2 linked regions of the Lentimicrobium sp. L6 genome follow. The main gene of each other region encodes a partner of the protein of the gene in region 2 in a complex. Links are inferred from orthologs where the notes say so. Each region holds a gene or a part of one and is shown on either strand. Other genes may lie near its edges.

What was found. The genes of interacting proteins can lie anywhere in the genome.
Region 1: the proteins of uvrB (region 2) and HNS38_RS06790 are in contact, whole or in part, in a crystal structure (PDB 7EGT), measured with the Thermus thermophilus proteins. The link is inferred for Lentimicrobium sp. L6 from one-to-one orthologs. Residues at the interface, in WP_096411307.1 of Thermus thermophilus: Glu23, Leu25, Arg26, Asp27, Gly28, Glu29, Arg30, Phe31, Arg55, Glu326, Asp327, Phe328, Glu379, Ser382, Gln383, His398, Gly400, Arg401; in WP_096412145.1 of Thermus thermophilus: His654, Arg656, Phe657, Gln666, Asp668, Glu669, Lys680, Arg681, Leu682, Ser683, Lys685, Tyr686, Ala687.

Annotation. Positions count from the first base shown.
Region 1 is NZ_JABKCA010000019.1:49,162-52,191, forward strand. It holds HNS38_RS06790 (ATP-dependent helicase), read right to left. Parts: upstream 2,654-3,030; coding sequence 347-2,653; downstream 1-346. Other genes in the region: HNS38_RS06785 (DUF4290 domain-containing protein), read right to left, coding at 1-247; uvrA (excinuclease ABC subunit UvrA), read right to left, coding at 2,667-3,030. UniProt on the Escherichia coli protein: A helicase with DNA-dependent ATPase activity. Unwinds DNA duplexes with 3'-5' polarity. Translocates on single-stranded DNA with 3'-5' polarity. Initiates unwinding more efficiently from a nicked substrate than double-stranded DNA.
Region 2 is NZ_JABKCA010000001.1:143,162-148,802, reverse strand. The notes cover bases 1,035-4,034. They hold uvrB (excinuclease ABC subunit UvrB), read right to left. Parts: upstream 3,546-4,034; coding sequence 1,524-3,545; downstream 1,035-1,523. Other genes in these bases: HNS38_RS00615 (endonuclease/exonuclease/phosphatase family protein), read right to left, coding at 3,545-4,034; HNS38_RS00625 (response regulator transcription factor), read right to left, coding at 1,035-1,364. In the rest of the region: HNS38_RS20365 (sugar transferase), read right to left, coding at 1-951; more of HNS38_RS00625, read right to left, coding at 966-1,034; more of HNS38_RS00615, read right to left, coding at 4,035-4,417; HNS38_RS00610 (aspartyl protease family protein), read right to left, coding at 4,789-5,244; HNS38_RS00605 (DNA polymerase III subunit alpha), read right to left, coding at 5,340-5,641. UniProt on the Escherichia coli protein: The UvrABC repair system catalyzes the recognition and processing of DNA lesions. A damage recognition complex composed of 2 UvrA and 2 UvrB subunits scans DNA for abnormalities.

The DNA.
Region 1 (3,030 bases), on a different replicon or contig from region 2:
TTGGATATGGAGAATCCACATCTAAGTCAAAATTAGCGATAATATAAAAATGGTCCCAGATTTTCTGATTGTAATCGCCATAGGTCCCAGCTTGAGAATTCAAATTAGCCATTACTTTTACAATGTATTTAGCTGATTCTGTTCGCTTGTCTCTGTCTTCGATGCTCTTGGCATATTCTACCATTTTCTGAACATTACGACCATATTCTGGAATAACAAGTTTGTTTCGTGAAGTATTATAATCCATTAAAAATTTGTTAGGTGAAAAGATTCACTTTTTTGGGTAATATTATTAAATCCTGTAAATATTTGATGCTTATTGTAGGAAATCATTGCAAATATAAAATTATTTTACAATTCGAAGCCTTGCAAACCTTAAAATTAATTGTTTCTCTCCTTCTTTAAACTTCACTTTTGCCTTTTTATTGGCTCCTTGCCCTTCTAATTTAATAACTACACCTTGACCAAACCTTTGATGTTCTACATTCATTCCCTCAATAATATCATCTGGATCACTAGCTTTTAATGAGGATGTAGGTCTATTTACAATATTAGATGTAGGAGTACTTGTTTCTACTTTTTTGTAGGATGGTCTTGGAGGAGTTTTGGCTTCTACAGTTTTTGCTTTAATTCTAATTCCACCTCCCATGGGTTCCATTTTCTTGGGTTTCGGCCTTCTTGGTAAATCAAGATATTCTGGAGCTATTTCATCGATAAAACGACTTGGCTCACAATAATCTAATTTTCCCCATTTAAACCTAGACTCAGCATATGATATACTCACTTTCTTTTCTGCTCTAGTTAAAGCCACATAAAACAGCCTCCTCTCCTCTTCCAAATCAGCTCTAGAGTTTAATGACATCATAGAAGGGAAAAGGTTCTCCTCCACGCCAACAATATGCACAAAAGGAAATTCCAAACCTTTAGCTTGGTGGATGGTCATCAGAGAAACCTTTGGTCTATCATCTTTATCTTGCTCATCAGCATCTGTTAATAAAGCAATATCTTGCATAAATTCCTCCAGGGTTTTCACTCGTACTTCTCCAGTTACAGGATCAGCATTGTCTGTCTCCACAAACTCTTTAATACCGCCCATCAGCACTTCTACATTTTCGAAACGGGAGACTCCTTCAGGCGTTTTATCAATATATAAGGTGGATAATAATCCTGTTGATTTACCAATCTCTTGCCCTAAATCATAAGCATTTAAATCCTTCAACTGTGCCTTGAAACTTTCTATCATGGTCACAAAATCTACTAGTTTATTAGTGGTACCTGAATTCAATCCCAACTGCATAGATTTCGATTGCTTCATGATATCCCAATAAGGCATTCCATGTTGTCCACTGGCAACAATTATCTTTTCCATGGTGGTTTTACCAATACCTCGGACGGGATAATTGATGACTCTTTTCAAAGCTTCCTCATCGGCAGAATTGATAGTCAAACGGAAATAAGCCAATAAATCTTTTATTTCTTTACGCTTATAGAAAGATAATCCACCAAAAATGCGATAGGGTAAATTCAATCTCCTTAAGGCCTCCTCCATAGAACGCGATTGGGCATTGGTTCTATATAGAATGGCGAAAGAATCCAATGGTTTATTCTCATTCATCTGATCGGAGAAAATCTGATGAGCCACCATGCTTCCTTCTTCTTTATCGCTGCTGGCTCTAATCAGTTTTATTTTTTCGCCAACTTTGTTCTCTGTCCAAACTTTCTTAAAAATCTGAGCCTTATTATTATGAATTACGGTATTGGCAGCATTCACAATATTCTGAGTAGAACGGTAATTTTGCTCTAGTTTTACGGTTAAAAGCTCTGGATAATCTTTTTGAAAATTGAGGATATTTTCAATATTAGCACCACGGAAAGCATAAATACTCTGTGCATCGTCTCCTACCACACAAACATTTAAATTATTGGCTGACAGCTTCTTCACAATTAAATACTGAGAAAAGTTAGTATCTTGGTACTCATCCACCAATACATATTTAAACTTCTGCTGGTATTTATAAAGTACTTCAGGATAATCTCTAAACAGCACATTTATTTTAAAGAGTAAATCATCAAAATCCATTGCTGCATTGGCTAATAATTTCTTTTGATAGAGTCTATAAAGACTAGCTATTTGAGGTCTCCCACTGCTTTTATCTTGATTCATCAATTCCCCATTCTGAATGTAAGCATCAGGAGAAATTAAATTATTTTTTGCCGAAGAAATTCTACTTAAAACAAAAGAATCTTGATAAACCTTAGGATCTAGATTTTGAGATTTCACAATCCCTTTCATGGTGCTTTTACTATCATCGGTATCGTAGATGGTAAAATTGGAAGGAAAGCCTAAATAACTGGCTTCCACCCTCAAAATCCTAGCAAAAACAGAGTGAAAAGTTCCCATCCAAAGGGAACGAGCAATTCCATGCCCTACCAAATTACCGATACGCTCTTTCATTTCACGAGCTGCCTTATTGGTAAAAGTAAGGGAGAGAATATTAAAGGGATCTATTCCTTTTTTCAGTAAATAGGCTATACGATAAGTCAAAACTCTAGTTTTACCTGATCCTGCTCCCGCCACTACCATAATTGGTCCATCTGTTCTTACTACTGCTTCTTGCTGCTTATCGTTTAAACCACTTAATAATTCTTCCAAAATATGTCGTTTTCTAAAGTTCTAAATGTATTTTTAAGGATTGAGCGGTGTGGGTATCCGATTTCAATAAATCTTCCGGAAGCCCAGCAAATACAATTTCTCCTCCTTTGTCTCCTCCTTCTGGCCCCAAATCTATTATCCAATCCGCATTTTTCACCATATCTAAATTATGTTCTATCACAATTAATGAATGCCCTTGGTCTATCAATGCATAGAATGCCTTCAATAGGTTATCAATATCGTGGAAATGCAAACCAGTAGTTGGCTCGTCAAAGATAAACAAGATAGGGTCAATATTTTGGCCTTTAGACAAATAATAGGCCAATTTAATTCTTTGGGCTTCTCCACCACTTAGAGTACTGCTGGCCTGTCCCATT
Region 2 (5,641 bases):
TCCAACAACCGACATATCGCCTTTGAGGATGTTAATCAGTTGAGGTAACTCATCTATACTTGTGTTCCTGATGAACTTACCTACTTTTGTAATTCTTGGATCGTTTTCAATTTTCAAGAATGCTGCCTTGGCATTCTTTTGCTTCAAATAGAAATATTCACAAAGATTCGACCCGTCATCCATCTTCAATACTGGAGAACAAAATACCCCTGCAGGCAAGGATTTACACCTCGGACACTCATCTCCAACATCCTCCTCTTTATATTGATTAAGATGTGCAACATCTTTTAATCTCTGGTCTGCATCAGGATACATAGATCGGAATTTATAAAAATCAAACTCATGGAAATTTGCACCGACTCGTTTACTTGCATAAAACACTTTCCCTTTTGATTCCAATCTGATAGCTATCATGGCTCCAATTAACAAAGGAGATAGCGCTAAAATGGCTCCTCCACTCATAATCACATCAAAGCTTCTCTTTATGAAAGGAGTCTTATAAGGGTGGGTCTCAAAATCTTTCAAAGCAATCTCTTGCTTAATCTTATCGTGAGATGCTTTAAACTTTTTTAGAAAGCGGATACGCATTTTCAGGCTTTCAATATCTAACGGCATGGCATAATAATCATCTACACCTGATTCATAAGCCTCTTCTCGACTCTGAAATTCAAATTTACTCGCAATAACAATAAAAGGAATTTTATTAAGTAGATTATGAAATAGCATGTGATTATGCAAACCATAAGCATTCATTCCTTTAATATTGAGTGAACAGAAAATAGCATCAAGGCTATCAAACTCATCAATATTATTATTAATCCAATTAATTGCAGCAAGGCCATTCTCTTTAATAATTAAAGTGACCTCTGGTTGTAATTGTAAATATTCTATGGTTTCGGAATTTCTACCTATATAGAGCAACCTACCTTTGTTTTTATCAGTTTCAGTCATGTTTTTGGTTGTTATTAATGACCTTTTCTTGAGGTATGTACATCTATAGTCTTCATCCTTCTTTTAACTCGTGCCAGTAATTCTTTCGGATTAAATGGCTTAATGATATAATCATCAGCGCCCGAATCAAAACAATTAATTCTATCGGCACTGTTTTCTTTTCCACTAAGCATGAGCAAAGGTATATCATCAAAAAAGCCACTGGCTCTTACTTGTTTGATAAATTCGAAACCATTCATAACTGGCATCTCAATATCACAAATGATTAAATCTGGAATCTCACCTGTCTGCATGGAAACTAGCGCTTCTTCTCCGTTCTTAAAAGTAGAAATATCAAAGTCTTTTTTGAAAGTATTCTCGATAATAAAGCGGATGCTTTGCTCATCGTCTATTGCAATTATTCTGTTTTTCATCCCCAATTGTTTTTATAATAATTGTTAGCAAAAGCTCTATTCTCCTAGATTATTGCTGATGTCTATTACAAATATATCTTTTTTTTTCCAGTTTTCCAAGGATTATTTGATGGCCAATTTACGCCAAATATCCTTGGTAAACACATTAATTTTTTATACTTAACCTCCAGTTTTTTTTAACTTTTCTTCTAATACCATCATTTCATCTCTCAAACGAGCAGCTTCCACGAAATCCAAATCCTTCACCACTTTCTTCATTTCTTTTTGGATTTTGGCTATTGCTTTTTTCAATTGATCTTTTGACATATATTCTATTACAGGATCGGCTGCTATTCCACTTTTTAGATTTGATTCGAAATACGGATTGGGTCCTGAGTTCTTACCCATCACATTACCTAAAGCATTTTCCAATGGCTTAATAATTTGAGTTGGAATAATTCCGTGCTTGGTATTATAGGCTACCTGAACCTCTCTCCTGCGCTCAGTCTCCTCTATGGTTTTCCGCATGCTCTCGGTTATTTTATCAGCATACATGATTACCTTTGAATTCACATTTCTAGCTGCTCTACCTGCTGTTTGAGTTAAGGAACGTTCCGATCTTAAAAACCCTTCTTTATCAGCATCTAGGATGGCTACGAGAGACACTTCCGGCAAGTCCAACCCTTCTCTCAAAAGGTTCACTCCTACCAATACATCAATATCTCCTCTTCTTAGCATTTGCATAATCTCCACTCGTTCTAAAGTATCCACATCGGAGTGAATATAGGAGGTTGGGATATTTAGGTTTAACAAGTATTTGGTGAGCTCCTCAGCCATTCGCTTGGTTAAAGTTGTGACCAAAACTCGCTCATTCTTTTTTACAATGCTATCAATCTCGTCTAGCAAATCATCAATCTGATTCATACTTGGGCGAATCTCTATAGGAGGGTCTAATAAACCCGTAGGACGAATCAATTGCTCCACAATAACACCCTCTGATTGTTGCAGTTCATAATCTGCTGGCGTAGCACTCACATAAATCATCTGATTCACCAAACTCTCAAACTCGTCGAACTTCAATGGTCTATTGTCCATAGCGCTTGGTAAACGAAAACCATATTCCACAAGGGTTTGCTTTCTCGATCTGTCTCCTCCATACATGGCTCTCAGCTGGGGAATAGTCACATGAGATTCATCAATCACCATTAAATAATCATCTGGAAAATAATCGAGTAAACAAAATGGTCTTGAACCAGGTTTCCTGCCATCAAAATAACGAGAATAGTTCTCTATTCCTGAACAATAGCCTAATTCCTTTAGCATCTCCACATCATAACTTACTCTATCCTCTAGTCTTTTGGCCTCAAGTCCACTACCGTTTTCTTGAAAGAAGCTCATCTGCTTACCCAAATCTAGCTGTATGTTTTTTATAGAATCGTTGAGTTTATCTTTTGTGGTGACAAAAATGGTCGCTGGATAAATAGTCAATTCATCAAGCTTTTGTTCTGAATAACCACTTATAGGATCAATAATTTCCAAACCTTCAATCTCATCGCCCCAAAAGCTAATACGGTAGGCTCTATCGGCATATGCCGGAAAAACATCAACCGTATCCCCTTTTACTCGAAAATTACTTCTCTCGAAAGCCACCTCACTTCTAGAGTAAAGACTATCCACTAACCTCCTCAAAAAAGCATCTCTATTTATGATATCTCCAACTCTTAATTCAATCACATTACTTGTAAAATCTTCGGGATTCCCCAAACCATAAATACAAGATACAGAACTTACTACGATAACATCTCGTCTGCCACTCAATAAAGAACTGGTGGTACTCAATCTTAGCTTTTCAATTTCATCGTTAATACTCAAATCTTTTTCTATATACGTATTGGTAGTGGGCAAAAAAGCCTCTGGCTGATAATAATCGTAATAACTCACAAAATATTCCACTGCATTTTCAGGAAAGAATTGCTTAAACTCTGAATATAACTGAGCCGCCAAAGTTTTATTATGTGATAAAATTAAGGTTGGTCTATTCAAATTTTGAATGACATTGGCAACAGTATAAGTTTTTCCAGATCCTGTAACTCCCAATAAAACCTGATAGGGCTCTTCGTCTATCACTCCCTTGGTCAATTGTTTAATGGCTTCAGGTTGATCTCCTGTGGGTTTAAATGCAGCGGTTAGTTTAAATTCCATTATTGAATAGTAAAATGAGTGAGTATTGGATAGTGATCGGATAAATCAGGTTTCAAAACCTGATAATCATGTATTTTCATTTGTGGATCGAAAAGCATAAAGTCAATTCGCATGGGTGGAAGATTACCATTATACGTATTGGAGTAACCGCTCCCTTTTAGCTTAAAAGCATCTAACAAATCTTGTCGAATATGATGATAGATATAGGATGCTGGTGTATCATTAAAATCACCAGCAACAATTACAGGATAAGGGCTATCTTCTATTTCTGTTCTTATGGTTCGAGCTTGATAGGATCTTTTTACACTGTATTTCTTCAACTTCTGAACTAATAATACCACTTGGTTTCTTTTTTTCTGATTTAAATTCACTTCCTTATCGCTAAAGATATCATAATCATTTTTGTTGAAATGATTAGATTCCAAATGAAGGTTAAACAGTCGAATCATCTCATTCTCAATTTCAAGATCCACATAAAATCCATAAATCTTTCCATCCATATAAAAAGTCTTCGAGTTCTTGATGGTATACTTAGAGTACATCACCAAAAGGTCTAAAAACTGATGATTGTTTTTCTTCAGATATGGAGCACTAAAAACATGAGGTCTTTGAAGCTTTTTCTTATAATCTTCAACAGAATTTACGCCTTTGGTTGGGTAAGATTGAAATTCTTGAAAGCAAATCAAATCTGCATTCTGACTTTCTACATATCCAGCTATTTCATTTCTAATCGACTTATCACCAACGCTTAAGTTATTATTACTCAAGTTTCGAGCATTAAAGGAGAGGATCGCAAAAGAGGAGGCTTTTGAATCGGCAATTGTACTTTCATTGAAAAACTGAAAATGATCTAAAACAAGGGCATAGCTCATAAGCATGACTAAAAGCGAATAGAACATATAGCGCTTCCAAAGCAAAAGCCAGAGGATGAAAAACAAGAAGTTAAAAATAAGTAATACGGGAAAACTGAGTCCCAGAATAGAAATGGGCCAAAACAGATCAGGTGCCACCACTGTACTTAAGTTGGTCAGCAGCAACAAGACTATGAAAACATAATTAACCCACAAAATGGGCCGAAACCTAAATTGTGACTTTTGAACCTTTTTTGCCATTGCACAAATATAAAAAACCTTAGTGTAAATTGCTAAACCTATATGCTCCTATTTACCACTCGGCTATAAAACTTAACTTCTTTCTTAGGCTTGGTCAACATTTGATGACTACCCTAATAATCGAGCCTTCATTAATGCTGAAGAGGTGGATACTTTCTCTTATGGAATTTCAAAGTCAATTCTTTGGTCTTATAATCTATCTTGGCTTGAAATTCATGCAAAATATCACTTCCTAATACTCCATCAATCAATGGCATTTCCAAAATCTCATAAGTTTGATTGATATGAACCATATCGATGGCTACAGTTGAATACTCTTGAATCCTCAGCTCACCAATCACAAAGGAATCTATTTGAAGGATATTGCTCTGCATATCGTTAGTTCCCAATCCCGTACTTAATTGCTCGTTAAGCTCCATTTCTGGGTTCTGAACAAAACTATCTATCCTATTCACATCAAATACGGTTCGGGATGCGCCAGTATCTAATATCATCCTCAATTTCACTCCATTCACTTCTACAGTCATAGCTAAATGAAAGCCATCACCATTTAAGTCTATTAATTCTAAGGGAATCTTTGTTGTCATTGGTTTATCGTATTTTATTTAATCATTTTCATGATGCACAAATATACATACTTGTTTCTTTCTCTCCTGCCCAATTTATTCTTAAAAAAGCTGAATTAATCTACCGCCCGAGGATCTGATGTTAAAGGCATCTTGGCCATCTTTTCCACTTCTATGCTGGCAAAACCAAATTCCTGAACCACCTTTCCTAGAATCAGATACATACCATCGCCTCTAAATGGATAGAATTTCAAGGAATTAGGAAAATGTACGGTATCGAAAAATCGTCCCTCAAAATCGAGGAAAGTTCCAAAATTCATATATTCTTGTTTAATGGTCTTCACATATTTTATGGTGACTAGCTGTCCAAGCATTCGTATTTTTTGACCAAGATAGCTGGACAAGTCCGGGGATTTCA